Regions from separate parts of the Streptomyces sp. NPDC048523 genome, predicted to be linked through region 3. Evidence: riboswitches for the same ligand, from Rfam matches in the RefSeq annotation. Region 3 holds a riboswitch; each other region holds the start of a gene.

Region 1 (7,360 bases), on a different contig from region 3:
CCGGGGAGGACCTCGGTCTCAGCCAGGACCTGGTGGACCGGGCGGCCGCGGAGGCCGGTCTCGTCTCCTCGATCCAGGCGGTCTATCCACTGCTCGACGACGAGGCCGCGGCCCGGCGCCGGCTCGCGGACGCGTTCGCCGTGGAGGTGGACGGCATCGGGCTCGACGAGCTGGCGGGCGGCTGCGGGGTGGCCGAGTCGGCGCTCGCGGCCCTGGACGCGGCCGGAGTGCCGTACGCGGGCACGCGTGTGGCCGTACAGGGGCTCGGCACCATGGGCGGGGCCACGGCCCGCTTCCTCACGCGCGCGGGGCTGACGGTCGTGGCCGTCGCCGACATCAAGGGCACGATCTTCAACCCGGAAGGGCTCGACGTCGAGGCGCTGCTGGCCGCCCGGGACGCCTACGGCACCGTGGACCGCTCCGCCCTGCGCCCCGCCGACCGCGAACTGCCCGGCGATGCCTGGCTGTCGCTCGACGCCGAGGTGCTCGTGCCCGCGGCCGTCTCGTACGCGATCGACAGCGGGAACCAGGAGCGGATCAGGGCGTGTTGGATCGTCGAGGCGGCCAACATGCCCGTCCTGCCCGCGGCGGAGGCTCTGCTGGCCGCGCGCGGGGTGACCGTCCTGCCGGACGTCGTGGTCAACTCCGGGACCAATGCCTGGTGGTGGTGGACCCTGTTCGGCGACATCGGCGCGGATCCGGACGAGGCCTTCGCGCACATTCGACGTTCGATGCGCGCTCTGGCCGGGCAGTTGCTGGCGCGTGCGGAGGCGGACGGCACCTCACCGCGCGCCGCCGCGCACGCACTGGTCGCGGACCGGCTGCCGGTGATCGCGGAGCGGTTCGGCTGGTACCGCTGACCTGGCCCGACAGGCGAGGACCCGCAGGGGGACGGCTAGGGTGATCCCGTGGCGAGAGTGCGGTTGACAGTGGCGGAGCGGCGCGAGGAGCTGCTGCGGGCCGCCATCGAGCAGATCGAGGCTCGGGGCGTGGCGGCCGTCAGGATCGCCGACGTGGCCTCGGCGCTCGGGGTGAGCAACGCCCTGGTGCTCTATCACTTCTCCACGAAGGAGAAGCTGGTCGCCGCCGCGTTCACCTACGCCGCCGAGGACGACCTGGCCCATCTGCGCAAGCTTCTCGGCCGCCGCACGAGCGCCCTGCGCCGGCTCCGGTCGGCCGTGCGCTGGTACGCCCCGACGGGCCAGGCCAAGGGCTGGCGGCTGTGGATCGAGGGCTGGGCGGTGGCCCTGCGTGAGCCGACGCTCCAGGAGGTCACCCGTGACCTGGACAGACGCTGGAAGGCGGCGCTCACGGAGGTGATCGCCGAGGGCGTGGCCGCGGGCGAGTTCTCCTGCCCGGACCCGGAAGCCACCGCTCTGCGCCTCACCGCCCTCCTGGACGGTCTGGCCGTCCAACTGACGTCCTACGCGGGCGCGGTGGCCAGGTCCCGGGCCCAGGAGTGGGTGGACGAGGCCCTGGCACGGGAACTCGGCCTGGACGGCACGAGGTCCGGGTAGCGGCGATACGCGGGCCGGCGCCCAGGTGGAGGGCCTCACGAAGGCCAGGCGAAGGGCCTCACGAAGGCCAGGTGGAGGGCCTCACGGCGGCCGCCGGGCGAGATCCGCCCCGCCCGGCACCGGTCTCGCACACGACTCAGGCCACCGGAGCGATCCGGCTCTTGATGTCATCCGGCGACAGCACGCCCTTGGCCGTCACGTGGTCCCCGGAGGACTCGCCGCGCAGCCGACGCCCGATCCACGGCACCAGGAACTCCCGGGCCCAGTGCACATCGTCCCGCCGCACGTCCAGCGGCCCGCGCGGGGGAAGCGGCGGCCAGGGCTGGTCGGGATCCGCCGGCACCTCCAGTCCCAGCACCTGTCCCGCACGGAGCGCCACGCGCGTGTGCCCCTCAGGGGAGAGGTGCAGCCGGTCGCCGTCCCAGGCCCGCCGGTCCTGGATGGTCTTCAGGGACCACAGGTCGAGCACCGGGCACCCGTACCGGTCGGCGACGGCCCGCACATGTCCGTTGTACGTGGCGATCTTGCCGCGCAGATGCTTGAGCACGGGCACACCACGGGTGTCGAAGCCGGTCGTCACCATGACCGTGCCGCACGCCTGGGTGAGCCGGGCCACGGCCCGCTCGAAGCGTTCGGCGACCTCGTCGGGGTCGGTACCGGGCCGGAGGATGTCGTTGCCGCCGGCGCAGAACGACACCAGGTCCGGTGCCAGTTCGACGGCCTGCGGAAGCTGGTCCTCGACGATCTGGTCGAGGAGCTTCCCGCGTACGGCGAGATTGCTGTACCTGAAGTCGCCCTCGGGCCGCCGGTCCGCGAGAAGCACCGCGAACCGGTCGGCCCAGCCGACGAATGCCCCGTCGGGGCCGAGGTCGCCGACGCCCTCGGTGAAGCTGTCCCCCACCGCCACGTACGACCCGATCACTGAGCTGCTGTCGTTCTTCGAATCGTCTGCCACAGCCGTTCATGATTCACCTTCGAATGTGACCTACGCGACCGTAAGAAGGACTTGACGGTCGGTGAGATAAGCCACTCCTAAAGTGTTGGCCAAACCAGGAATAGGCATCTCATGAGGAATGTTGACGCTGCGACCGCCACACCCTGAAGTCACTGATCCGGAAGTGGCTCCAGGTGGTCCGGAACGCGAAGTGCCCATGCGTGTACGGCTGCGGGTCGGTGTAGTCGAAGACCAGCCGCCCGTTGTTCCACCACTGCACGGTGGAGCCGTCGGAGACGATCCGCACCCGGTTCGGCTCGTTCGCGACCAGCAGCGGCTCGGTGTAGTCGTGGACCAGGGGCCGTACCCCGGATTCTCCGACGTAACGGCGCAGCCGCGTCGTGGTGTTGTAGTTGGCGCCGTAGCCCGAGTAGTACGTCTTCAGGTAGTCGTACTCCGCGAGCGCCCCGCCCCGGTGGGTGGCGAAGAGGTCGTGGGGAGACCGGACGTCGACCGCGTTCCAGAAGTTGTTCAGGTCGGACACCCGGTCGTTGACCCCGCCCGCGGACACGGGTGTGGCGGTGTACTCCAGGACGTACGGCCCTTCGAGCGGCTGCCTGAACCAGATCGTCGCACCGGCCGGCACATCGACCTCCAGGACCCCGCGCCGCGCGGTGACCGTGCCGCCCTGCTCCAGTTCGACGGCCCAGCGGCCGAGGCCGTGGCGGAAGTCGTCGTGAGCGATGAGGCGGCGGTGTCGGGGCGAGGCGCTCGCGGTGACCGCGGGGGCGAGGGCGGCCAGGGCGGCGCCGGCGGCGAGGGCCCCGAAGGCTCTGCGCGTGGTCGTCATGACGGACGGTTCCTTCCGTGAAGGGACGAGGACCCTAGGGACGAGGACCCTAGGGACGAGGACCCTGAAGAGACGAGGATCCCAGAAAGCGCTTACTCGGCTGGAGAGTTCACTGTGCCGCGCCCTTCCTCCCCCTGTCGACGCCCCGAGCGCATCCGCCACAAGAACGCAACGAAGTGATCATGAGGAAACACCGAAGGCCGGACCCGGGGATCGGGGTCCGGCCTTCAGTGGCACAGGGGGGCGTCAGCCGACGGCGACACCCTTCGAGCGGAGGTAGGCGACGGGGTCCACGTCGGAGCCGTAGTCCGGCGTGGTGCGGATCTCGAAGTGCAGGTGCGGGCCGGTGACGTTGCCGGTCGCGCCGGAGAGGCCGATCTGCTGGCCCTCGGTCACGGTCTGGCCGGCCGAGACGGAGAGCTGGGACAGGTGGGCGTACTGCGCGTAGTAGCCGTCGTTCAGCTTGATGACGACCTGGTTGCCGTAGGCGCCGCCCCAGCCCGCGGAGACGACCGTGCCCGCGGCCACGGCCTTGAGCGAGGTGCCGGTCGGGACGACGAAGTCGACGCCGGTGTGGTAGCCGCTGGACCACATGCTGCCCGCCACGCGGTAGCCGGTGCCGATCGTGGCGCCGGTGACCGGAAGGGTGTAGCCGCTGGAGCTGGTGGCGGCGGAGCTCTGGGTGGCGGCCGTCGAGTTCGCGGAGGACTTCTTCGACTCGGCCTTCTCGGTCTTCGCCGAGGACGAAGAGGAAGACTGGGTCTTCGTCGTGCTCGCCTTGACCTTCTTGCCGATCGAGAGCTTCAGACCGGGGTGGATCAGCGACGGGTCGTCTCCGATCGCCGAACGGTTGTCGGCGTACAGCTTCTTCCAACCACCGCTGACGTTCTGCTCATCGGCGATCTTCGAGAGATAGTCGCCGACGCGCACCGAATAGGTGCGCACCGTAGAGGTCTTCTTCGCGGCCGCCTTTTCGGCGGACTTCTGCGTGACCGGAAGCGACTGAACGGCCTTTTCCGGCACGGACTGGGGAGTGGCGGCGTGCGCGCCGGTGGCCCCTATGAGCGGGAGGGCGAGCGCGGCGCCCCCGGTTCCGGCGACGGCGATCGAGCGGGTGAAGCGCTGAGACTTCGGACGGCGGTGCTTACCCTTCGCGGGCATGACGAATTCCTCTCCGGCGCCTGCGAGGTGAGCTGTCGGGTGCGGGCTGGAGATGCCCGGACGCGCCTGGACGCGCCTTAACCCCAAGCCGTTCCGGAGACCGGAACAGGCGGTTCTACCTGTGGGTCCCCCGCTCCTGCCTTGCACGGGTGGGTGAGTGTGGGGAATCCGCTCGGCGGCAGGATTGGGCGTCCGACCGGATCGGGGGTGAACGTAAGCGAGCAAGACGCAAAGGGACAAGTGAAGGGTTCCCTGTGCCTGCGTTCCTGTTGATCCCGTATGAGAATTACCGGTCACCCTGCGTGAATCGGACGCCCTTCACCCGACCCGAATCCCCTTGAGAAACCTGCGAATTACGTGAACATGACGGGCGACACACCGTCACGAATATGACGCTGCTCACGTCACGAATTCACAGGAACCCTCAAGCCGAAAGGAGTTGGGAGAGAACCTGCCAATTCGGGCACAAGCCCTAGATGCGACGCAGTCGGATAACCGTCGCATCGAGGTCACCGCGCACACCGGTACGGAGTCCGTGATGAAGCAATACGCCCCCTCGGTGTACTTCGCCCGTTTCGAGGCATTCGTACGACGCTGTCGGGTCGAGCCCGCGCAGCCGCAGCGAGGGCGCGGGCTCACCGTACTTCTGCGCCTGCAGCCAGGCGAGGACGACGGCCTCGTCCCCGAGGACGTACTGCACCGCGCTCAGCCCGCCCTGCGGAGGCCGCAGCCGGTACAGGTCGCCGCGCTGCACCACCGGCCGGATCTCCTTGTAGAGACCCACCCACCGAGCGGCTTCGGCGAGCTCCTCCTCGGTCCACTCCGCGAGGTCCCCGCCGACCCCCAGAACCCCGGCCATCGCGCTGACGAACCGGAACCGCAGCGAGCTCACCCGGTCGTTGAGCTGGGTGTTGGGACTGTCGGTCACCCACGCGGCCATCACACGCGCGGGATGGATCTGGCTGAAGCCGTGCTGGATGGCGAGCCGGTCGAGCGGGTCGGTGTTGTCCGAGGTCCACACCTGGTCGGTGCGGCTGAGCACCCCGAGGTCGATCCGGCCGCCACCCCCCGAGCAGGACTCGAAGGCCACGCCCGGGTGGGCCTCCCGCAACCGGTCCAAGAGGGCGTAGAAGCCGCGCACATGGTCCACCCACAGGCGCTGCGGGTAGGACTCACCGGGCCAGCCCGCGTCCGTGAAGCAGCGGTTGAAGTCCCACTTCACATAGTCGATCGGGGCCGAGGAGAGGAGAGCGTCGAGCCGCTCCCACAGGTACTCCTGGACGTCCTCGCGCGCGAGGTTCAGTACGAGCTGGTTGCGGAGCTCCGTCCGCTTCCGTCCCGGTTGGTACTGCACCCAGTCCGGGTGGGCGCGGTACAGCTCGCTGTCCGGGTTGACCATCTCCGGCTCGACCCAGATGCCGAACTGCATGCCGAGCGTGCGCACGTAGTCGGCGAGCGGCTTGAGGCCGGCGGGGAAGCGGTCGGGGTTGGGCGTCCAGTCGCCGAGCCCGGCCCGGTCGCTGGTGCGGGCACCGAACCAGCCGTCGTCGACCACGAACAGCTCTACGCCCATCGCCGCGGCCCGTCGCGCCAGGGTGCGCTGCTGCTCCTCGGAGATGTCGAAGTTCGTGGCCTCCCAGGAGTTGAACAGTACGGGTCGGTCCTGGTCCGCGTGCGGGATGACGTGGGCCCGCTGGTAGGCGTGCCAGGTGCGGCTCGCGCCGCCGAAGCCGCCGTCGCTCCAGAGTCCGGCGAAGACGGGCGTCGTGAAGGACTCCCCGGCCGCCAGCAGGAGCAGACCCGAGTCGTCGTATCCGGCGCCGCCGGTGATCTGCACGCGCGCGTCGGGCAGTTGCGCCACGGCGATCCGCCAGGACCCCGACCAGCCGAGGGCGACGCCGTAGACCTCGCCGTGCTCCTCGGTGGCTTCGGTGTCGAGGGCGACCCACGGCAGGTGCTGGTGCCCGGTGTGGCCGCGGCGGCTGCCGATGACCTTCTCGCCGTAGGTGAGGGGGGTCCGGGTGAGCAGGGACTCGGCGGCCCAGCGGCCGTGCAGCTGGGACAGCCGCCAGCCGTCCTCGCGGTCCGGCAGGGTCCAGGTGGCGGAGTCGGCGCGCAGCAGCTCGACCGGGTCCTGCCCCTGGTTGTCCAGGATCACCCAGCGCTCCAGGACGTCGTCACGCATCCGGTAGTGCAGCGTGATGGCCAGACCGCCGTCGCGGAACCGCAGCCGCAGCTCGTCGCCCTCGGTGTCGTACGCCTCGAAGCTCCACTCGGTGCCGCGCCGCTCGTCGGTGCGCACGGACAGGGCGGGGCGGGTGAAGCGGGGGCCGCCCTCGACGGGGTACTCCTCGCGTCCGTCGAGCGGGGACTCGAAGGGCCAGTACTCGGGCAGCGGACGGACGGCGAGGGCTTCGGCGTCGGCCCGGGTGATCCTCGGACCCCAGTGCAGGTGCAGCAGCTCGTCCTCGGCGGTGAGGTGCAGGGCGTAACTGCTGGCCGGCCCGGACAGAATCCACGTACGGCCGTTCTCGGCGATCTCCAGCATGGCGCTTCCTCACAGATTCGAACAGGTGCCAACAGGTGCACTCAGGCACCAACATCATCAGCGGGCACCGGCCCTGGTGGCAACGGCTGTGGACAAGTCGTTGCCGGCCCTGTGGACAACTCATTGCCCCAGGAATCCATGTCGTATCGTCGAGAGCGTGCCTCCGCCGGCGAGCCGCGCCGGCGGAACCTGGCTGGGAGGACCCCCCGTGACGCAGCAGATCCCGTCGACCGAACCCGAGCTGGCAGGTGTGCGCAACTTCCGCGACGTGGGCGGGCTGCCGACGGCGGACGGGCGGCGGGTGCGGTACGGGGTGCTGTTCCGCAGCGGCCATCTCGCGCACGCGACGG
Region 2 (7,360 bases), on a different contig from region 3:
AGACAGCCTGCCGCGAGGAGGGGTACGCGATGACCCGACCCACCGCACGTCACGTCCTGCCCGAGTTCCATGAGCGCACGAGCTACGGGCACACGACGACGGATCCGTACTCGAAGCTGCTGGAGGAGCGGATCGTCTTCCTCGGGACGCCGATCGACGACACCTCGGCGAACGACCTGATGGCGCAGTTCATGTACCTCGAGTACCAGGCCCCCGACCGGGACATCTCGCTGTACATCAACTCCCCCGGCGGCTCGTTCGGCGCGATGTCGGCGATCTACGACACGATGCAGTACGTCAGTTGTGACGTGGAGACGACATGCCTCGGCCAGGCCGGCTCCTCCGCGGCGGTGCTGCTGGCGGCGGGCACGCCGGGCAAGCGGTCCGTCCTGCCGGGCGCCCGGGTGGTGATCCACCAGCCCGCGCTGAGCGAGCCGGTGCAGGGGCAGGCCGGCGATCTGGCCATTCAGGCCGACGAGTTGGTCCGGGTGCGGGCCCGCCTGGAGGAGATGCTGGTCCGGCACACCGGCCGCAGCCCCGAGCAGGTGAGCGCGGACATCGAGCGCGACAAGGTCCTGGACGCGCGGGGCGCCGTGGACTACGGCCTGGCGGACGCGATCGTCCCGAGCCGCAGGCCCTCCCGTACCGCGCCGGGCGCGAGGTGAGCCGTCGATGGTGCCTGACCTTCCACCGCTGCCCGCGCTCACGCGCGCCGAGGGTGAACTGATCGACCGTTATCTCGACGTGGTCGACCTGCTGGGCCGGATCAACCCGGCCCGGCGCGAGGACACCTACGGCGGACTGCGCGCGGCGCAGGCGCTGGTGAGCAGGGCGACCGAGCTGCGCGACGCGCTCGTGCTGATGCACAGCAGGGGTGAGCGCGAACTGCACGCCGCGACGCTGGCGCGGGCGCTGCGGGTCCTGGACGGCGAGCGGCGTACGGCCCGGGTCACCGTGCCTCCGGGGCCCGACAGTTGACGAGGCGTCCGGAGCTGAGTCGAAACGGACCAAACGACGTACCCCCTATTGGAGGAGGCGCGGCTCCTTTTTTGCGAGCGTCGGAGTTGCACAACGCGCCTGTTTCGGGACCGGAATGAGACCCTTCCGTGCTGGTCCGGGGGTCTGTGAACCCCTCGACACCCCTTCCTTCGAAGGGGTGTCCACCCAAACGGGTGAGTGGTGAGTAACACCACAAATCAACGGTTCCGTTGGGCTTTTCGCACTTCCGTGCGCCAAGATCCCTGTCTGACGACAAGCCCCCGCCGCAGTGGCGGGGCGATCCGGGCGGACGCCGAGTCCTGCCGCCGCCCGGATGACCGGTCGACAGAAGTGGATCGGCAGGAGTGGAGGACCCAAGCACGACGGGTCGCCGGAACGGTCACGCCATGACCGCGCCGAGTGTCCCTTGGGGTGAAGCCGCGTCAGCGGCCGGGCAACTTCGCCAGCCCGAATCCGACAGGTCATCCTTCACAGGCGGCTGACGAAGGGTTGCGCATGACTGCGCTCAATCGTGTCCCGTCGCTGATGGTCCGGGCCGGTACGGCCTCGGCCTTCGCCATCGCCGCCGTGGGCGGCTCCGTCGTGGTCCCGGGCCTCGCGCCCGACGCCGCGGCCGCGACACCTGCGACGAAGGCACTCAAGGTAGCGGCCTCCAAGAAGGGCTCGCCGTACAAGTACGGCGCCACAGGGCCCCGCCGCTTCGACTGCTCAGGGCTCACGCTGTACTCGTTCAAGAAGGCGGGCAAGAAGCTCCCGCGCACGGCGGCCCAGCAGTACAACAAGACCCGCCACATCGGCGTGGGCAGCCGCAAGGCCGGCGACCTGGTGTTCTTCCACTCGGGTTCGAACGTGTACCACGTCGGCATTTACGCCGGGAAGGGAAAGATCTGGCACGCCCCGAAGACCGGGGACGTGGTGCGACTGCAGAAGATCTGGACGAAGAGCGTCTGGTACGGCCGGGTCAAGTGACCCCGAGGGGGCGGCGGCGACCTGACCTCCCGCCGCCCCCTCGGGCTTCCGAAGCGCAGGACGGCACAGCCGCCCCGATGCCTCCGTCGGCGCAAAGCGAGGTGGTCAGACCGCGAGCAGCGGCTCGGCCAGGAGCATCACGCCGAGAACCGTCAACGCGCCTCCGGTGACCCCGCCGACGGCCCGGGCCGCCCGCGGCCGGCGCAGCCACCGCCCCAGCCGGTCCACGAGCACGGCTACCGCCGGGAACCACACCAGCGCGAGAGCGACCACGATCAGCGCGAGCAGCAGCGTCCTGGGCAGCGTGGAGCTCCCCTGGGGCACGAACTGCGGCAACAGGCTGAGGAAGGTGATGGGGACCTTGGGGTTGAGCGCGTTGGTGACGAAGCCCTGCCGCAGGGGACGTACCGCCACGTCGGCCTCGACGACGGTCTGCGTGCCGGTCCGCCGCAGCTCCAGCAGGGTCCGTACACCCAGGTACAGCACATAACCCCCGCCCAGCAGTTGAAGCGCCCGGAACAGCGCGGGCACGGCCGTGAGCACCGCGGCGACCCCGGCCACCGCGAGCGCCGTGTGGACCAGTAGCCCGGCCACGACGCCGAGCGCACAGACGACCCCGGCCCGGCGGGAGACCAGGGCGTTGCGTACGACGACGGTGAAGTCGGCGCCCGGCATGGCGACCATGCCGGCGGCGATCCCGGTGAAGGCGACGATCTGTCCGTTCATGCGGACCAGCCTGCCGCGCCGGAGCCTTCAGCAGGTATGTCGAATAACCTGGGTTTCCCTTAAGCACTCCTTTAGGCAGGCCTCGCCATGTACGACCCGGTCCGCCTCGCCGCCCTGGTCGCCGTCGCGGAGGCGGGCTCGATCACCCGGGCCGCCGAGCGCCTCGGCTACACCCCGCCCGCCCTCTCCCAGCAGCTGGCCAAGCTGGAGCGGGAGGCGGGTACCGCTCTTCTCGTACGGCATCACCGCGGCACGCGGCTCACCGGTGCGGGCGAGTTGCTGGTGGCGCGGGCCAGGCGGGTGCTGGACGAGCTGGACCGGGCCCGGCACGAACTCGCCCGGCTGACCGGCCTGTCGGGCGGCACGCTCAGGCTGGGCACCTTCCAGACGGCGGGCATTCAGCTGCTGCCGCCAGTGCTGAGCACGTTCCGCCGGGCGTACCCGGACGTGGAGCTGTCGGTCGCCTTCCACGAACCCACGGCCGGGATCACCGCGGTGGCGGCCGGTGAGATCGACCTGGCGCTGACGCACGCCTATGAGCCGGGCGAGCCCCCCGCCCTCCCGGCCACCCTGAGCGCGGAACCGCTGCTGACCGAGGAGCTGGTCCTCGTGACTGCCCCCGGGCATGCCCTGGCGGGCGGCTCGACGCGGCTGCCGCTGGCGGAGCTCGCCGGTGAGCCGCTGATCAGCATGGCGCCGGATCATCCGGCCCGGCGGGAGGTGGAGGCGGTGCTGGCCCGGATCGGGACCACACCGTCGGTGCTGGTGGCGACCCCGGGATACGCCCTGGTGTGCGCGCTGGCCAGCGCGGGGCTGGGGGTCGGGGTGGTGCCGGAGATGGTGGCTCGGACGGCGGCCACTCCGGTGGGCACGCGGCTGCTGGAGGCCGGCGCGTTGCGCCGTACGATCTCGGTCGTCCACCGGACCGGCGAGGCGGCACCCGCGGCGGACGCCTTCCGGGCGCTGCTGCGGGGAGCGTTCGGCCGCGCGCGGCCGGTATGAGCTCTCCTACGGCTCCTGCTGCCCCGCCGCCGTGACCGGCTGCACCGGAACCGTCCACGGGAGTTCGACGGAGACGGTCTTGCCGCCTTCCCGGGTGGGCCTGACCCTCAGCTTGCCGCCGTACTCGGCGGCGAGCCAGCGGATGATCACCATCCCCCGCCCGTTGTCCTGCTGGACCGCGGCCGGCAGCCGCTTGGGGAAACGGGGGTGGCTGTCGGTGACCCCGATGCGCAGTTGTTCGTCACGGTCCAGCTCGATGTCCACCGTGAAGGTGGGTGACTGCCCGAAGGTGTGCTGTACGGCGTTGGTGGTGAGTTCGGAGACGATGAGCCGGACGGTCTCGGCGGTGTCCGTGGTGGACGGCAGCCCCCACTCCGCCAGTGTGCTCAGGACATAGGTGCGGGCCGCGGAGACCGAGGCGGGTTCGCTCGGCAGAGTGACGGATGCTTCCAGGTGGTCTGCCATGGCGACGTCGTCCCTTTCCCACGGGACCGGAGTCCGACACGGTGCGGATGGTTCGAGTACGGTCCCGGACTGGTGGTTCATCGTCAGAGTGCCATCACCGCGGCTGCGACGGGTGCCGATCCACCAAGATGTGCATATATCTGTCGCTCGAAGCGGTGAACTCTGCGACGCGAGACCGTATTCGGGCGGCTCGTAGGGAGTAAGGAGTAGCGCCATGCAGCACGGCCCCGCGGTGCGCCGGCGGAAACTGGGCGCCGAACTGCGTGCGCTGCGCGCGAGTGCGGGGCTCACCAGCGGTGAGGCCGCCCGGCTCGTGGGCTGGCACCAGTCGAAGGTGAGCCGCATCGAGACCGGTGCCAGCGGGGTGAAACCGGCCGATGTGCGGTTACTTCTCGACGCCTACCGCGTCGGGGACGCGAATCTGCGGGAGCTGCTGATGGTATTGGCGGGCTCCGAGGAGAGCGGCGGCCGGCACCACTGGTGGCACGCGTACCGGGGTGTCCTGCCGCCGACGTACCGGGACTTCATCAGTCTGGAGGCCCAGGCGAGCGCGATGCGCACGCTGGAGACCTCGGTCGTGCCCGGGCTGCTGCAGACGCCCGAGTACGCCCGCGCGGTGACCCGGGCCGCGGTCGACGGCCTCGACGACGAACGTCTCGACGCACTGGTCAAGGTACGGCTGGCCCGGCAGGACATCCTTCGCGCCCAGCCGCCTCTGGAGTTGAGCGCCGTCCTGGACGAGGCGGTGCTGCGGCGGGAGGTGGGCGGCCCCGAGGTGATGGCCCGGCAGCTGAGGAGACTTCTGGAGGCGGCGCGGCTGCCCCAAGTGCGGCTGCAGGTACTGCCGTTCACTGCCGGGGCGCATGTGGGTATCACCGGGCCTTTCGTAATCTTCTCATTTTCGCGCACTTCTGATCTGGACGTGGTTGTTCTCGACCACTTGACGAGTAGCCTCTACCTCGAACGGAAAGAAGACCTCCAGGCCTACACCGAGGCCTTCAACACCCTTCAGGCCCACGCCCTTTCGCCCGAGGAGTCGTTGGATTACCTCGCCGGGATGGGTGACGGCGCGTAAGGAGGCACCATGTCCGCACTGCCTCGGAACGTAACCACCGCTACGGAACTGCCCGAAGTGCGCTGGCTGCGCAGCAGCTACAGCACCGGGGCGAACAACTGCGTCGAGACGGCGAGGCCGTCGGCCGGGCCCTGTGCCGGGCTGCTCGCCGTACGCGACTCCAAGAATCCGGAGGGACCCGCGCTGCTCTTCTCCCCCGAGAGCTGGGCGGGCTTCACAGCCGCGTTCTGACCGTCGGTCCACCGGGAGCACGGCCGTGTCACGCCGACTCATGGTCGTGTTTCACCGATCACCCGCACAGCGCGTTCGATCTGCTCCTCGGAGAGGTCCGCGCGGGCGGTCAGCCTGAGCCGTGAGATGCCGTCGGGCACGGACGGGGGCCGGAAGCAGCCCACGAAGAGCCCGGCGGCACGGCAGTCGGCCGCCCACTGAACGGCCTCCTCCGGGGAGGGCGCGCGCACCGAGACCACCGCGGCGTCCGGAGGTACCGCTTCCAGACCCGCGGCGGTCAGGCGTGCGTGCAGTCCGGTCGCCACCTCGCGCGCGCGTGCGGCCCGCTCGGGCTCACGGCCGAGCAGCCGCAGGGCAGCGAGGGCGGCTCCCGCCGACGCGGGTGCCAGACCGGTGTCGAAGATGAACGTCCGTGCCGCGTTGACCAGGTGTGCGACGACCCGTGCGGGGCCGAGGACGGCACCACCCTGGCTGCCGAGCGACTTGGACAGCGTGACCGTGACGACCACGTCGTCGGCGCCCGCGAGTCCCGCCGCCTGCGGGGCGCCGCGGCCGCCGGTACCGAGCACACCCAGGCCGTGGGCGTCGTCGACGACCAGGCCCGCGCCGTGCTCCCGGCATGCCTCGGCGAGGCCGGCCAGGGGCGCCGCGTCGCCGTCCACCGAGAAGACCGTGTCGGACACGGCGATGGCCGGGCCGTCGTGCGTGCCGAGCGCCTTGCGCACCGCGTCCGGGTCGGCGTGCGCGACGACCTGGGCCGTGCCGCGGGCCAGCCGGCAGCCGTCGATGAGCGAGGCGTGGTTGCCCGCGTCGGAGACGATCAGCGAGCCGTGCGGCGCGAGCGCGGTGACGGCGGCCAGGTTCGCGGCGTATCCGGAGGAGAAGACGAGCGCGGCCTCGAAGCCGCAGAATTCGGCCAGTTCGCGCTCGAGTTCGGTGTGCAGCTCGGTGGTTCCGGTGACGAGCCGGGATCCGGTGGCGCCACCGCCCCAGGTCCGCGCGGCCGCCCCGGCCCCTTCCACGACCTCGGGATGGCGGGCCAGGCCCAGGTAGTCGTTGCTCGCGAGATCCAGCAACGGCGAGTCGGCCGGACGCGGCCGCAGGGTCCGTACGAGTCCGGCCCGCCGGCGCGCCGCCGCCTGCTCGTCGATCCAGCCGAACGCCATGGGTCCTCCGGGGCTTTTGTAGACAACGGACAGACCCTAGCGGCAGGAAACGCTACCTACGGTGTGGCAATACCCACACGTCACAGCGGGTGTGTTGTGCGATCCCTACCTTGGCCCGGAGCGGGTTCGTAGGACAGGATCGGCTCTCATGGACCTGCTGAACACGCTGGTGGACAAGGGGCTTCGGCGCGAGCTGCCGACCCGCGAGGAGGCGCTGGCCGTGCTGGCCACCTCCGACGACGACCTGCTCGACGTGGTGGCCGCGGCCGGAAAGGTGCGCCGGCACTGGTTCGGGCGCCGGGTGAAACTCAACTATCTCGTCAACCTGAAGTCCGGGCTGTGCCCCGAGGACTGCTCGTACTGCTCGCAGCGGCTCGGCTCCGAGGCCGGCATCCTGAAGTACACCTGGCTGAAGCCGGAGCAGGCCTCCCAGGCCGCGGCGGCCGGTCTGGCGGGCGGTGCCAAGCGGGTCTGCCTGGTGGCCTCCGGGCGCGGTCCGACCGACCGTGACGTGGACCGGGTCGCGGGCACCATCAAGGCGATCAAGGACCAGAACGAGGGCGTCGAGGTGTGCGCCTGCCTGGGTCTGCTCTCCGACGGCCAGGCCGAGCGGCTGCGCGAGGCCGGCGCGGACGCCTACAACCACAACCTCAACACCTCCGAGTCGACCTACGGCGACATCACGACCACGCACACCTACGCCGACCGGGTCGACACCGTGAACAAG
Region 3 (7,360 bases):
GCGCTGCCACGTGGACTGCACGTCCTTTCCTGCGATCGCCCGCCCCGAGGCTCAGGGACGTACGAACGCCAGGGGTGAGCGGCCGTACGACCCGCCCGGGGCGGTGTGCGCGTCCGGCGACGGCCCGCACAGGGGGAGCAGGCCGCCGCCGGACCTTTCTCGGCGGTGGTGGCCGACTGCCGCCCCTGGCCCGGGCGGCGGTGGGGAGCCGGTCACCTGAGGGAGGACGCTAAACCTGAGCGTGTCCGGGAGGTAACGCGTTGTGCGGAACTGCCGCCAGAGGACCGCCCGGTGACCGAAGGTGACCGTGATGCCGGGGTGGCGCCGTCGCCTTCGCGCGGTGCGCTGACCGAAGTAGCGATTCCGGGGCGCACGGCCGACGTGGAGTGCTAAGGGCCGCATATATGCGAGATCCACCCACAGGGCCCGGTGCGCGTGCCCCTCGGGCCCCGGCATAGGCTCCGGCCTCATGGACGTACTCATCCATCTCTTCGTCGGCCTGCACATCATCGGCATCGCCGCGCTGCTCGGCGGCTTCCTCACCCAGATGAAGGCGATGGGCCGGGGCACCGCCCGGTTCGTCCCCGCGATGCTGCACGGCGCCGCGACGATGCTGGTCACCGGGATGATCCTGGTCGGCCTCAACCAGGCCGACGACCAGCACGTCAACAACATCAAGATCGGCGTGAAGCTGGCCCTGCTGATCGTGATCCTCGGCCTCGTCTATGTGAAACGGGACGACGAGAAGGTGGACAAGAGCCTGTTCGGCCTGGTCGGCGCGCTGACCACGGCCAACATCTTCATCGCGGTGCTGTGGACCTGACCGCGGTACGGGCGGAGCCGACCGCCCCGCCGCGACGGCCTCAGGCGGGGCGCACCACGCTGTGGATCCCCGACTCGCCGTCGTAGTAGATCGACTCCTCGCGGACGTACGCGCCCGGCTTGGGGGCGTGGATCATCATGCCGTTGCCGATGTAGAGGCCGACGTGGCTGATGTCGCCGTAGAAGAAGACCAGGTCACCGGGTTGGGCGTCGGCCAGGGAGACCGTGGTGCCGGCGCCGACCTGGTCGTAGGTGACGCGGGGGAGGTCGACGCCGGCGGCCTTCCAGGCGGCCTGGGTGAGCCCTGAGCAGTCGTATGAGTCGGGGCCGGTGGCGCCCCAGACGTACGGCTTGCCGATCTGCGCGCGGGCGAAGGCGAGGGCCTTGGCGGCCCTGGTGGCGTACGAGGAGTCGGCCGCCGTCGACGTGCTCTCCTGTGGGCCGGTGGCCTTCTGGGCGGTCTCCTGGGCGGCCTTCTCCGCCGCCGCCTGCTGCCGCGCCAGCTCCGCCGCCTTGCGGGCCGCCTCCTGCTGCTCGCGCTTCTCGATCGCCGCGAGGCGCGCCTTCTCCTGGGCGGTCAGCTCCGACAGCAGCCCGCGCGCGTCGGCGAGCTTCTTCTGGACGGTCGCCTTGGCGGTCCTCAGGTTGCTCTGCGTGTCGGTGAGCGCCTGAAGGCTCTGGGAGGCCTCCTGGCGCTTCTTCATCGTCGCGGACTGCTCGGAGACGTAGTCGTCGACCGCGCCCTTCTGGCGGCTCGTCAAGCGGCCCATCAGCTGCGTCTGGTCGAAGTAGTCCTGCGGGGTGTCGGCGAGCAGGAAGGTCGCCGTGTCGGGCGCGGCGGCACCGGTGCGGTACTGGGCCGCGGCGAAGGAACCGAGTTCCTCGCGTGCCTCGTTGAGCTTCTGGGTGCGCTGGGCGACGTCGTCCAGGAGCGTCTCGACCTGCTTGCGCTGCTTGGCCGTTTTCTCCTTGGCCGCGTTGTAGGTGTCGGTCGCCGACTCGGCCTGGCGGTAGAGGTCGTCGACCTTCTTCTCGACCTCTTCGAGACTCGGCTTGTCATCGCCCGGCGCGGCGTTCGCCGACTGGGACAGCAGGGCCACGGAGGTGAGGGCGGCCGTCGCGAGGGCCGGGGTCCGTATGCCTGCTACGCGCGTACCGACGGGACGCGACTTGCGGTGCGACGCCAAGGGAGGCGACTCCTTCCGTGCTCCGCCTACCGGGTCAGCTGTCGGGGTGGGGCGGGAAGGGTTGCCCTACGGCGCTCCCGTAGGCGGGAGTCGGCCGATTCACCCCGGGTTCGGTGGGTCCCCGGCTCCGGGCGCGCGGCGGCGCCTGCGGACTCGGCGGAGGCCGTGCGGCCCGGCGACGTTCGCCGGAGAGGGTCGTACGGCCTGACCGGAACGGTAGCCAACGGGTGTGGCCCGTGTGAAGGTTGGTGGTCGATATGCCCGATACATTTTCGTGACCTTCATCGCGGGCGTCGCTCCACGGCGGGGATTCGGGATGATCTGTCGTGGTGAGGGGGTGTTCGCCGTTCCTGGCGCTCTGGGCACGGCACATCGGTCCGGGACCCGTCACGGACCGTGACGGGAGGATGGATGTTCTTAGGGCGGCGGCGGGCTGTCAGTGGGGCACCCTAGACTCGGAGAGCGATGAGCAGCCTCTTTGACGACAGCTTCCTGGCGGACCTCCAGGCCCCTCGCGGGCATGCGGAGGAGCCCCCGCCGCCGCCCGAGGACGACCACGTGCCGGAACCCGTTCCGGACGACCTGTTCGGTGGGAAGTTCGACGTGCCCCCGGACCGGGACGCCTACTACCGCGACGGAGCCCCGCGCCCGGTGGTGGACCCGGCCGCACTCCTGGAGGGGCTGAACGAGAACCAGCGCGCGGCCGTCGTGCACTCCGGCACCCCGCTGCTCATCGTGGCCGGCGCCGGTTCCGGCAAGACCCGGGTGCTCACCCACCGCATCGCCCACCTGCTCGGCGAGCGCAATGTCCACCCGGGCCAGATCCTCGCGATCACCTTCACCAACAAGGCCGCGGGCGAGATGAAGGAGCGCGTCGAGCAGCTCGTGGGCCCGCGCGCGAACGCGATGTGGGTGATGACCTTCCACAGCGCCTGCGTGCGGATCCTGCGGAGGGAGTCGAAGAAGCTCGGGTTCACCTCTTCCTTCTCGATCTACGACGCCGCCGACTCCAAGCGGCTCATGGCCCTGGTCTGCCGCGATCTGGACCTCGACCCCAAGCGCTACCCCCCGAAGTCCTTCAGCGCCAAGATCAGCAACCTGAAGAACGAGCTGATCGACGAGGAGGACTTCGCCGCGCAGGCCACCGACGGCTTCGAGAAGACCCTCGCCCAGGCCTACGCCATGTACCAGTCGCGCCTCCGCGAGGCGAACGCCCTCGACTTCGACGACCTGATCATGACGACGGTCAACCTGCTCCGGGCGTTCCCCGACGTCTCCGAGCACTACCGCCGCCGCTTCCGGCATGTCCTCGTCGACGAGTACCAGGACACCAACCACGCGCAGTACGCGCTGGTCAGGGAGCTGGTCGGGACCACCGAGCACCCGGTGGACGTGCCGCCGAGCGAGCACGACCTGCCGCCCGCCGAGCTCTGTGTCGTCGGTGACGCCGACCAGTCGATCTACGCCTTCCGCGGCGCGACCATCCGCAACATCCTCCAGTTCGAGGAGGACTACCCGGACGCGACGACGATCCTCCTGGAGCAGAACTACCGCTCCACCCAGACGATCCTCACCGCCGCCAACGCCGTCATCGAGCGCAACGAGTCCCGCCGCCCCAAGAACCTGTGGACCAACGCCGGCGCGGGCGCGCGCATCACCGGCTATGTCGCCGACACCGAGCACGACGAGGCGCAGTTCGTCGCCGACGAGATAGACCGCCTCACGGACGCGGGTGACGCGAAGGCCGGCGATGTCGCCGTTTTCTACCGGACCAACGCGCAGTCCCGTGTCTTCGAAGAGGTCTTCATCCGCGTCGGCCTGCCGTACAAGGTCGTCGGCGGCGTCCGCTTCTACGAGCGCAAGGAGATCCGGGACGTCCTGGCCTACCTGCGCGTCCTCGCCAACCCGGAGGACTCCGTGCCGCTGCGCCGGATCCTCAACGTCCCCAAGCGCGGCATCGGCGACCGGGCCGAGGCGATGATCGACGCCCTGTCCCAGCGCGAGAAGATCAGCTTCCCGCAGGCGCTCAAGCGCGTCGACGAGGCGTACGGCATGGCCGCGCGCTCCACCAACGCCGTGAAGCGGTTCAACGTGCTGATGGAGGAGCTCCGGACGATCGTCGAGTCCGGCGCGGGCCCGGCGACCGTCCTGGAAGCCGTCCTCGAACGCACCGGCTATCTCGCCGAGTTGCAGGCCTCCACCGACCCGCAGGACGAGACCCGCATCGAGAACCTCCAGGAACTCGCCGCCGTGGCCCTGGAGTTCGAGCAGGAGTCCGGCGAGGGCGAGGAGACCGGCTCGCTCTCCGACTTCCTGGAGCGGGTCGCGCTCGTCGCCGACTCCGACCAGATCCCCGACGAGGACGAGGACGGCTCCGGCGTCATCACCCTGATGACCCTGCACACCGCCAAGGGCCTGGAGTTCCCGGTCGTCTTCCTCACCGGCATGGAGGACGGCGTCTTCCCGCACATGCGCGCCCTCGGCCAGGCCAAGGAGCTGGAGGAGGAGCGGCGCCTGGCGTACGTGGGCATCACGCGTGCGCGTGAGCGGCTGTATCTGACCCGGTCCTCCCTGCGCAGCGCGTGGGGGCAGCCGTCGTACAACCCGCCCTCCCGCTTCCTGGAGGAGATCCCGGCGCAGCACGTGGACTGGAAGCGCACGGGGGCGGTCGGCGCTCCCGCGGGGCCGGTCTCTGGGGTTGCCGCCTCACTGTCGTCGTCCCGTTCCCGCTCCTCGGCGTCGGGCGCGTCCGGTTTCGCGACGCGCAGGACCTCGGAAAAGCCGGTGGTGTCCCTGGCCGTCGGCGACCGTGTCACCCACGACCAGTTCGGTCTCGGCACGGTGGTCGGAGTGAAGGGCACGGGCGCGAACGCCGAGGCCACGATCGACTTCGGAGAGGCCAAGCCGAAGCGGCTGCTGCTGCGGTACGCGCCGGTGGAGAAGCTGTAGCTCCGGAAAGGGCCGGAAGGCCGGAAGGGGGACTGGGCCCGAGGAATTACGTCGGGTCCAGTCCGTGGCTGCGCAGCCATGGCAGCGGGTCTATGGCCGAACCGGCCGCCGGGTGCACCTCGAAGTGCAGGTGGGGTCCGGTCGAGTTGCCGGAGTTGCCGGAGTAGGCGATCGGGTCGCCGGCCTTGACCGTCGTACCGGAGGCGACGCGGTAGCTGGAGAGGTGGCAGTACCACGTCTCGGTGCCGTCCTTCGCCGTCACGACCATCATGTTGCCGTACGCGCTGTTCCACTGCGTGCGGACGGTGCCGTCGGTCGCGGCCATCACCGTCGTGCCGTACGACACCGGGAAGTCGATGCCGGTGTGGACGGACATCCAGTTGACGCCGGACTGACCGAAGTAGGCGCTCAGACCCCGCTGCGCGACCGGAAGCGCGAACTTCGGGCGCAGCCGCTCCTTGCGGGCCGCCTCCTCCGCCGCCTTCCTCTTCTCGGCCAACTGCTGAGTCTTGAGGTCGATGCGTTCCTGTGTGCGGCTGGCCCGGTCGGCGAAGTCGTCGGCACCGGCCCTGAGGCTCTCGAGCTGGGTGTCCAGCTTGTTGTTGGCGATGGCCGGCTTGACGGCGCTCGTGTCCGCGAGGGTCGTCGAGGTGTCCTTGTCGTCGCCGGTCAGCGTGCCGACCGAGGCGGCGGCGATCCCGGCGACCCCCATGACACAAGCCGAGGGAACGGCGATCGTCAGCAGCGCGGAGCGCTTGGCGGGCATACGGCGGCGGGAGCGGCCCGCGTTGCGCGCGGCGACGCGGGAGCCGGGGGCGGGCGCCGACGCCTGGGGTGCCTCTTCCTGGTCGTCCAGGAGCGGGGCGTCGGCGTCGAGGACGGCGGGCAATTCGCCGGTGTCGGTGGTGGCCGTGGTGTCGGTAGTGGCGTTCGACTCGCCGTCGTGCGAGGTGTGTTCGGCGTAGGCGTCGCCGTAAGGATTCGCCTCGCCGTACGCGTGGGTCTCGTCGTACCCGGCCTGCTCGAAGGTGGCCGTCGGCTGCGGGTCGGCCGCCGTGCCCTCGGAGTTCCACTGCGTGGCGTCGTACGTCCCGGTGTCGAAGGTCTGCGTGCCCCATTCCCAGTGCTGGGTCTGGTCGGCCGGGCCCGCGGACCGGTCGGGCTGGTGCCAGGAACTGGCGTCCCACTGTCCGCTGTGATCGACGCTGCCGGCCTGCGGCGGGATCGCGGCGAGCTGCTGCTGGTCGGCGCCCCACTGCGTGGCGTCGTACGCGCCGGTGTCGTAGGCGGCGTGGTGCTGGGCCGCGTACATGTCGTAGTTCAGGGTCTGGTGACCGCCGGTGTTCCACGTCGAGGAGTCGTACGAACCGGTGGTGTCCTCCGGCATGTTGCCGAAGAGCGGGTCGGTCTCGAAGGTGCCGGTGGCGTGGGCGCCGGTCGTGCCCGGGGCGTCGAAACCAGTGGCGTCATAGCCGCCGTACGTGGTGAAGTCGCCGTACTGGGCCTCCTGGGTGCCGTACGACGAGTCGGCGTCGGAGGCCGGAGCCGGGGTGGTCATGGTCCCCGACGGGTGACGGTCGTTCACCAACTTCTCTTTCGCCTCGACAACAGGGGCTGCCAGAGCAGTGCGGTGACTGTACCCGGCGGTATGCGGGCGCGACAATCTTCAACTGGTTTTGGGCGCGCAGGAAACGGGCATTCGGACGTGTTTCGGGGGACCGCGGGCGGGACTTTGGCTCTGTGTTCGAAGGATGTTCGATGCTGGTCCGCGGTCAGGCGGCTGTCGGAGCGCTGTCGGAGGCCTGTGTGACTCGCTGGCGGCGGGCTGGGTGAGGAGCCGTCGGCGGCCTGGGGAGGAGCGGTAGGCCGGCTGGTGTCCGGTGGCCGATACGACCGTTACGCCACGGTCAGTCCGCCCGCGCGGCCGGCTGTCTCCTCCCCGGCCCGCGCGGTGTCGAGAACCTGCCGTATGCCGTTCGCGACGGCGGGATGCACGGGCAGGGCGAGATGTCCGATCCCGCTCACCCGGACGTTCTCCACCATCAGGTCCTCATGGTCGATGCAGGCGGTCTCCAGCGGATCCATCAGGTGGTCGAGGTCGCTCCAGAAGCTGACGAAGTGCGTACGGCAGCCCGGGGCCGGCTCAGTGAGCTCCTCGAGCAACTCCGAGCCGGGGCGCATCTGGCGCACGATGGGGTGCGCGTTCGCCAGTGGCGCCACCCGGGTGCCCGAGTGCGGCGTGCCGAGCGTCACCAGCGTGCGGACCCGGGTGTCGCCGCCGAGACGCTGCACGTAGTACCGCGCGATCAGGCCGCCGAGGCTGTGCCCGACGACGTCGACCCGCTCGCTGCCCGTGCGCTCGCAGATCCCCTCTATGTGCCGGCCGAGGAGCTCCGCCGCGG
Region 4 (7,360 bases), on a different contig from region 3:
GACAGGCGAGGGTAGGGCGCGAAGAAGCGGTAGTACTTCGACTCGTCCGAGACCTGCTCGTAGAAGCTGACCAGGCGATCGGCGTCGTCGACGGTGATGGGCCGGATGCGCGCGGTGCCGCCGTCGCGCAGCACCACGTCGGCCTCCCAGTGGGCGGGGTACTCGTGCCGGTCCGACGCGCTCTGCATGGGCCCCAGAGTACGGCTCGCGTACGACAACGGCGCGAGGCAGTCTGTGGAGAACACGCGAGGACGCGCAAGGACGGAAGTCGGGCCGAGGCCGCGGTCCGACCACTCCCCCGGCAGGAACCTCAGGTCCTGTCCGGGGGCGCTTCACGTGTGGGAAACTGGTCTAGACAACCCTGAACACCGAAGGGCAGCATCACATGGCTGAGCGCCGCGTCAACGTCGGCTGGGCCGAGGGCCTTCACGCCCGCCCCGCTTCCATCTTCGTCCGGGCCGCCACGGCCGCAGGTATCCCGGTGACGATCGCCAAGGCCGACGGCAACCCCGTCAACGCGGCCTCCATGCTGGCCGTTCTCGGCCTGGGCGCCCAGGGCGGCGAGGAGATCGTCCTCGCCTCCGACGCCGAGGGCGCGGACGCGGCCCTCGACCGGCTCGCGAAGCTGGTCGCCGAGGGGCTCGAGGAGCTTCCCGAGACCGTCTGAGGGACGGTGCCTTAAAAGCACCGAGGGGCTCGCCCGAATTACCGGGCGGGCCCTTCGCATTTCCCTTTTACGGGCAGCGGAAATACTCCCCCTCGAATTCCCACCCCTTTGTATACGGTGCCCGTGTTAATGCCGCAGACCTGTCACGTTTACAGGATGTTGCGAGGTCCTCACACGGTCCGCGCGGTCCTGCCCGGAGGTGAACCGCAGCCGGTGCACCGCGCTCGAGCGCTCGGTGTGCAGCGCCGTGATCGCCCGCGCGCGCTCGCCGTCCCCGCGTGCCACCGCGTCCACGATCGCGCCGTGCTCCGCCCAGGACTCCACCGGGTTGGCGGGCGCGTCCACGAGGTACATCCAGGCGATCTTGTGGCGCAGCTGGGTCAGCATCGAGGTCAGCGCGGGGCTGCCGGAGGCCTGCGCGAGCGTCTCGTGGAACCAGCCCCCCAGCGAGCGCAGATCGTCGCTGTTGCCGCGCCTGGCCCGCTCCTGACCCAGCCTGACCAGGCCGCGCAGCACCTTCAGATGGGCCTCGGTGCGCCGCTGGGCGGCCCGGGAGGCGCCGAGCGGTTCGAGAAGCATGCGCATCTCCAGGAGGTCGGCGCCCTCCTGCTCGGTCGGTTCGGCCACACACGCGCCCGCGTGCCGCCGCGTCACCACGAAGCCCTCGGCCTCCAGTGTGCGCAGGGCCTCGCGGACCGGGACCCGGGAGACGCCGTAGCGGCGGGCGAGCAGTTCCTCGGTGAGCCGGCTCCCGCGCTCGTGGACACCGGCGACGATGTCGTCCCGGATCGCCGTGCATACCGAGTGCGCCGGAATACGCATGTCCGACCTCCGTCTTAATCCCCGTGAAACGTCGCCGATTGACGTGTGTTCAGTGACTCTATTGCAATGAGCGGGAATTTCCGACGGCGGACCGGAATCCGGGGATATTTTTTGGACAACGGGGCCCCGGAAACGACGAAAACCCCGGCTCGGGGAGCCGGGGCCTCGCGGAGATCGCGCGGTGGGTCGTCAGACGTTCACGCCGTGCGAGCGCAGGTAGGCGACGGGGTCGATGTCCGAGCCGTACTCGGGGGTGGTGCGCGCCTCGAAGTGCAGGTGCGGGCCGGTGACGTTGCCGGTCGCGCCGGAGAGGCCGATCTGCTGGCCGGGGGTGACCGACTGGCCGGCCGAGACGCCGATGGACGACAGGTGGCCGTACTGGGTGTACGTGCCGTCGGCCATCCTGATCACGATCTGGTTGCCGTACGACCCGCCCCAGCCGGTCTCCACGACCGTGCCGCGGCCGACCGCGTGGACCGAGGTGCCGCTCGCGGCGTGGAAGTCGACACCGGTGTGGCTGCCGGAGGACCACAGGGAGCCACCGCTCTTGTAGCCGGTGGACACGTAGGAGCCGGAGATCGGGGCGACGAAGCGGTTGAGGCGCTTGCGCTCGGCCTCGCGGGCGGCGCGCTCCTTGGCCTCGCGTATCTCCTTGGCGCGCGCCTCGGCCTTGCGCTTGGCCTCCGCCGCCGCCTTCTTCTGCGCGGCGGCTTGCGCCTGCGCCTCGGCCTGGGCGTCGAGCTGGTCGGCGAGGGACTCTCCGACGCTGACGACGGGCATGAGACCGGTCTGCTCGACGGAGTTGTCGGCGGCGAACGCCGGGGCTGCGATGGTGCCGATGACGCCGGTGGTGGCGAGGGCCGCGACGCCCGCCGCGCGGGCGGTGGTGCGCTTCATACGGCTGGGACGACGGTGCTTCCCGGTGGCGCAGGTGAACGCCATGTGGTGGCCGGTCCTTTCCTTCCTTCTCGCCTACCGGGTTAGCTGACGGGTTCGGAGCAGGAAGGTCTCCTACGGACCCCCTCGCGGTGCGCGGGCGTCCGATTCACCCCAGGGACGCATGGTTGGGTCCCCGGCTCCCCTGGCTCGCGCCATGCGGGGACTCGGCGATGGCTGTCCGGTGCCGCGGACGCGGCGCAGTGCCTGACGGACAGCCCAGAGGACGCTAAGCGGGGCCACTTTCAATCCCCAAACCGATCACGGGATTTGTAGCGCATCCCACAGGGCAGACAGGCAACCTCCTGCCCAATTCGGACATCCAGGGGCCCTGGTGACGCTTGCGTCACCAGGGCCCCTGGGGCCGGGGTCCCGCTACTCGGCCGTCACGACCTTGACTTCGCCGATGCCGAGCGCCTCGACGGGCTCCTTGATGGCGGCCGCGTCGCCGACCAGGATCGTCACCAGCCGGTCCACCGGGAAGGCGTTCACGACGGCCGCGGTGGCCTCGACGGTGCCGGTCGCGGCGAGCTGCTGGTACAGGGTCGCCTGGTAGTCGTCGGGCAGGTGCTGCTCGACCTGGTCGGCCAGCGTGCTCGCGACGGCCGCGGCCGTCTCGTACTTGAGCGGTGCCACACCGACGAGGTTCTGTACGGCGACATCGCGCTCGGCGTCGGTCAGACCGCCCTCGGCGAGCGTGCGCAGCACCTTCCACAGGTCGTCCAGGGCGGGACCGGTGTTCGGGGTGTCGACCGAGCCGCTGATGGCGAGCATCGCGGCGCCCGAGCCGTCCGGGGCGGACCTGAGGACCTGGCCGAACGACCGTACGCCGTAGGTGTAGCCCTTCTCCTCGCGCAGCACGCGGTCCAGGCGGGAGGTGAGAGTGCCGCCGAGGCAGTACGTGCCGAGCACCTGCGCGGGCCACACGCGTGCGTGCCGGTCGGCGCCGATACGGCCGATCAGCAGCTGCGTCTGGACGGCGCCAGGGCGGTCCACGATGACGACCCGGCCGGTGTCGTCGGCGGTCACCGGCGGTACGGGGCGCGGCCGGGCCGTGGACCCCGTCCAGGAGCCGAGGGTGTCGGCGAGCAGCGCGTCCAGGTCGATGTCGGTGAGGTCGCCGACGACCACGGCGGTCGCGGTGGCGGGGCGCACGTGCTTCTCGTAGAAGGCGCGTACGGCCGCGGAGTCGATGTTCTCGACGGTCTCCTCGGTGCCCTGGCGCGGGCGCGACATGCGCGAGTCCGCCGGGAACAGCTCCCTGGAGAGCTCCTTGGCGGCGCGACGGGACGGGTTGGCCAGCTCGTGCGGGATCTCGTCCAGGCGGTTGCGGACGAGCCGCTCGACCTCGCTGTCCGCGAACGCGGGCGCCCTGAGCGCGTCGGCCAGCAGACCGAGGGCCTTGGCGAGGCGGGAGGCCGGTACTTCGAGGCTGAGGCGCACGCCCGGGTGGTCGGCGTGCGCGTCGAGGGTGGCGCCGCAGCGCTCCAGCTCGGCGGCGAACTCCTCGGCGGAGTGCTTGTCGGTGCCCTCGGAGAACGCGCGCGCCATGATCGTGGCGACACCGTCCAGGCCGACCGGCTCGGCGTCCAGGGGCGCGTCCAGGAGCACCTCGACGGCGACGACCTGCTGGCCGGGCCGGTGGCAGCGCAGCAGTGTGAGGCCGTTGTCGAGCTTCCCGCGCTCGGGGGCGGGGAAGGCCCAGACCTTGGGCTCGCCCGCCTGCGGCTGCGGGTGGAATTCCATCGCGGCGAGCTCGGTCACTTGGCCGCCTCCTCGTTCTCGTCGGTCGCTTCCACGGTGGCCGCGGAGTCCGGGTCGTCGGCGCCCTCTGCGTCCTCGGCGCTCTGGGCGATCTCGGCCGGGGCGGTGGGCTCGTAGACGAGCACCGCGCGGTTGTCGGGGCGCAGCTTGGCCTTGGCGACCTCCTGCACCTCCTCGGCGCTCACCTCCAGGACGCGCTGCACGGCGGTCAGGGCGAGCTGGGGGTCGCCGAACAGGACGGCGTAACGGCACAGTTCGTCGGCGCGGCCCGCGACGGTGCCGAGCCGGTCCAGCCACTCGCGCTCCAACTGGGCCTGGGCGCGCTCCATTTCCTCGGCCGTGGGACCCTCGGCGGCGAACCGCGCGAGCTCCTCGTCGATGGCGGCCTCGATGACCGGCACCTCGACGTCACCGGAGGTCTTCACGTCGAGCCAGCCCAGGGAGGGCGCACCGGCCAGGCGCAGCAGGCCGAAGCCGGCCGCGACGGCCGTACGGTCGCGCCGTACGAGCCGGTTGTAGAGGCGGGAGGACTCGCCGCCGCCGAGGACGGTGAGGGCGAGGTCGGCCGCGTCCGCCTCGCGGGTGCCGTCGTGCGGGAGCCGGTAGGCCGCCATCAACGCGCGCGCGGGGACCTCCTCCTCGACGACCTCGCGCAGCTGCTCGCCGATGACCTCGGGCAGGGAGCCGTCACGGGGCGCGGGCTTGCCGTCGTGCGAGGGGATGGAGCCGAAGTACTTCTCGACCCAGGCGAGCGTCTGCTCCGGGTCGATGTCGCCGACGACCGACAGGACGGCGTTGTTGGGCGCGTAGTAGGTGCGGAAGAACGCGCGCGCGTCCTCCAGCGTGGCCGCGTCCAGATCGGCCATCGAACCGATCGGGGTGTGGTGGTAGGGGTGACCCTCCGGGTACGCGAGCGCGGTCAGCTTCTCGAACGCGGTGCCGTAGGGGACGTTGTCGTAGCGCTGCCTGCGCTCGTTCTTGACGACGTCGCGCTGGTTCTCCATCGACTCGTCGTCGAGGGCGGCCAGCAGGGAGCCCATGCGGTCGGCCTCCAGCCAGAGGGCGAGCTCCAGCTGATGGGTCGGCATGGTCTCGAAGTAGTTGGTGCGCTCGAAGCTGGTGGTGCCGTTGAGCGAGCCGCCCGCGCCCTGGACGAGCTCGAAGTGCCCGTTGCCCTTGACCTGTCCGGAGCCCTGGAACATCAAGTGCTCGAAAAGGTGAGCAAGGCCGGTACGCCCCTTGACCTCGTGGCGCGAGCCGACGTCGTACCAGAGGCACACCGCCGCGACCGGGGTCAGGTGGTCCTCGGAGAGCACCACCCGCAGCCCGTTGGCCAGGCGGTGCTCGGTCGCTGTCAGGCCCCCGGTGCCTGCCTGGTCTGTGGCCGTGTGACCCATGGGCATGTACGTCCCTTCGATCGCGTTCGCGGTCGTGGAAACCGCGGTTTTCCTGCCGGTCCTGCCACTGTATGCAAGCGTGCGGACCCTCGGCGAAGTTCCCGGAGCGCGTACGCCCACAGCGGATCGCGTAGCCTGCGGGCAACCGTGACGGAGGCGCTGTGCCGTTGCCGGGCCGGGCGGCCCGGCCGGGCCCTGGCCCGGACTGTCAGTGCCGCGGTCCACAATGGTCCGCGCAGACCCGTTCACGCTTCAGCAAGAGTGAGCCAAAGGGCCGACGTGAGCGACCCGTAGGCGAGCGACCAGAAAAGAGGAGCCGGCAGCGATGGCCCGCCGCAGCACGAAGACCCCGCCGCCCGACGACTCGTACGAGGAGCGGATCCTCGACATCGACGTCGTGGACGAGATGAAGGGCTCGTACCTCGAGTACGCGTACTCGGTCATCTACTCCCGCGCGCTCCCCGACGCCCGCGACGGCCTCAAGCCGGTGCACCGGCGCATCGTCTACCAGATGAACGAGATGGGCCTGCGCCCCGACCGCGGCTATGTGAAGTGCGCCCGCGTGGTCGGCGAGGTCATGGGCAAGTTGCACCCGCACGGCGACGCGTCGATCTACGACGCCCTCGTGCGCATGGCCCAGCCCTTCTCGATGAGCGTGCCGCTGATCGACGGCCACGGAAACTTCGGCTCGCTGGGCAACGACGACCCGCCGGCCGCCATGCGGTACACCGAGTGCCGCGCCGCCGAGGCCGCGAGCCTGATGACGGAGTCCATCGACGAGGACACGGTCGACTTCGCACCCAACTACGACGGCCAGGAGCAGGAGCCGGGCGCGCTGCCCGCCGCCTTCCCCAACCTCCTGGTGAACGGCGCCTCCGGCATCGCGGTCGGCATGGCCACCAACATGGCGCCGCACAACCTCACCGAGGTCATCGCGGCCGCCCGCCACCTGATCCGCTACCCGAACGCGGATCTGGACGCCCTGATGAAGCACATCCCGGGTCCCGACCTGCCCACCGGCGGCCGGATCGTCGGCCTCTCCGGCATCCGGGACGCCTACGAGACGGGCCGCGGCACCTTCAAGATCCGCGCGACGGTGTCGGTGGAGACGGTCACGGCCCGCCGCAAGGGCCTGGTGGTCACCGAGCTGCCCTTCACGGTCGGCCCGGAGAAGGTGATCGCCAAGATCAAGGACCTGGTCGGCTCGAAGAAGCTGCAGGGCATCGCCGACGTCAAGGACCTCACCGACCGCGCGCACGGACTGCGTCTGGTCATCGAGATCAAGAACGGCTTCGTGCCGGAGGCGGTCCTGGAGCAGCTCTACAAGTTGACGCCGATGGAGGAGTCCTTCGGCGTCAACAACGTCGCGCTGGTGGACGGACAGCCCCTCACCCTGGGCCTCAAGGAACTCCTCGAGGTCTATCTCGACCACCGCTTCGAAGTGGTGCGCCGCCGCAGCGAGTTCCGCCGCACCAAGCGGCGCGACCGGCTGCACCTGGTCGAGGGCCTGCTCACCGCCCTGGTCGACATCGACGAGGTCATCCGCATCATCCGCTCCAGCGACAACTCCGCGCAGGCGAAGGAGCGGCTGATCGAGCGCTTCTCGCTGAGCGAGATCCAGACGCAGTACATCCTGGACACGCCCCTGCGGCGCCTGACCAGGTTCGACCGCATCGAGCTGGAGTCGGAGAAGGACCGGCTGAACTCGGAGATCGCTGAGCTGACCCGGATCCTGGAGTCGGACACCGAACTGCGCAAGCTGGTCTCCGCCGAG

The links. A riboswitch is a leader RNA that binds a small molecule or an ion and turns the genes downstream of it on or off. The one in region 3 is predicted to bind cyclic di-AMP.
Region 1: another riboswitch for cyclic di-AMP. It lies ahead of ACGFWE_RS04960 (peptidoglycan DD-metalloendopeptidase family protein); the one in region 3 lies ahead of ACGFWE_RS17535 (NlpC/P60 family protein).
Region 2: another riboswitch for cyclic di-AMP. It lies ahead of ACGFWE_RS21220 (C40 family peptidase); the one in region 3 lies ahead of ACGFWE_RS17535 (NlpC/P60 family protein).
Region 4: another riboswitch for cyclic di-AMP. It lies ahead of ACGFWE_RS33490 (M23 family metallopeptidase); the one in region 3 lies ahead of ACGFWE_RS17535 (NlpC/P60 family protein).

The regions. Positions count from the first base shown of each region.
Region 1 is NZ_JBICWQ010000001.1:1,080,575-1,087,934, forward strand. Features, by position in the region: gene ACGFWE_RS04940 (Glu/Leu/Phe/Val dehydrogenase dimerization domain-containing protein) at 1-860, shown strand, start outside; gene ACGFWE_RS04945 (TetR/AcrR family transcriptional regulator) at 909-1,517, shown strand; gene ACGFWE_RS04950 (SGNH/GDSL hydrolase family protein) at 1,654-2,439, opposite strand; gene ACGFWE_RS04955 (DUF6250 domain-containing protein) at 2,582-3,301, opposite strand; gene ACGFWE_RS04960 (peptidoglycan DD-metalloendopeptidase family protein) at 3,548-4,462, opposite strand; cyclic di-AMP (ydaO/yuaA leader) riboswitch at 4,467-4,628, opposite strand; gene ACGFWE_RS04965 (alpha-galactosidase) at 4,935-7,010, opposite strand; gene ACGFWE_RS04970 (tyrosine-protein phosphatase) at 7,219-7,360, shown strand, end outside.
Region 2 is NZ_JBICWQ010000004.1:53,015-60,374, reverse strand. Features, by position in the region: gene ACGFWE_RS21230 (ATP-dependent Clp protease proteolytic subunit) at 30-665, shown strand; gene ACGFWE_RS21225 (hypothetical protein) at 673-978, shown strand; cyclic di-AMP (ydaO/yuaA leader) riboswitch at 1,280-1,491, shown strand; gene ACGFWE_RS21220 (C40 family peptidase) at 1,495-1,968, shown strand; gene ACGFWE_RS21215 (LysE family translocator) at 2,074-2,694, opposite strand; gene ACGFWE_RS21210 (LysR family transcriptional regulator) at 2,782-3,696, shown strand; gene ACGFWE_RS21205 (ATP-binding protein) at 3,703-4,161, opposite strand; gene ACGFWE_RS21200 (helix-turn-helix transcriptional regulator) at 4,376-5,236, shown strand; gene ACGFWE_RS21195 (DUF397 domain-containing protein) at 5,246-5,467, shown strand; gene ACGFWE_RS21190 (8-amino-7-oxononanoate synthase) at 5,506-6,633, opposite strand; gene bioB (biotin synthase BioB) at 6,782-7,360, shown strand, end outside.
Region 3 is NZ_JBICWQ010000003.1:369,647-377,006, forward strand. Features, by position in the region: gene ACGFWE_RS17525 (NlpC/P60 family protein) at 1-10, opposite strand, end outside; gene ACGFWE_RS17530 (hypothetical protein) at 470-823, shown strand; gene ACGFWE_RS17535 (NlpC/P60 family protein) at 864-2,009, opposite strand; cyclic di-AMP (ydaO/yuaA leader) riboswitch at 2,018-2,163, opposite strand; gene pcrA (DNA helicase PcrA) at 2,475-4,958, shown strand; gene ACGFWE_RS17545 (M23 family metallopeptidase) at 5,005-6,516, opposite strand; gene ACGFWE_RS17550 (alpha/beta fold hydrolase) at 6,855-7,360, opposite strand, start outside.
Region 4 is NZ_JBICWQ010000007.1:304,287-311,646, forward strand. Features, by position in the region: gene ACGFWE_RS33475 (GNAT family N-acetyltransferase) at 1-188, opposite strand, end outside; gene ACGFWE_RS33480 (HPr family phosphocarrier protein) at 386-667, shown strand; gene ACGFWE_RS33485 (GntR family transcriptional regulator) at 794-1,489, opposite strand; gene ACGFWE_RS33490 (M23 family metallopeptidase) at 1,679-2,431, opposite strand; cyclic di-AMP (ydaO/yuaA leader) riboswitch at 2,445-2,608, opposite strand; gene ACGFWE_RS33495 (M16 family metallopeptidase) at 2,801-4,189, opposite strand; gene ACGFWE_RS33500 (pitrilysin family protein) at 4,186-5,586, opposite strand; gene ACGFWE_RS33505 (DNA topoisomerase IV subunit A) at 5,912-7,360, shown strand, end outside.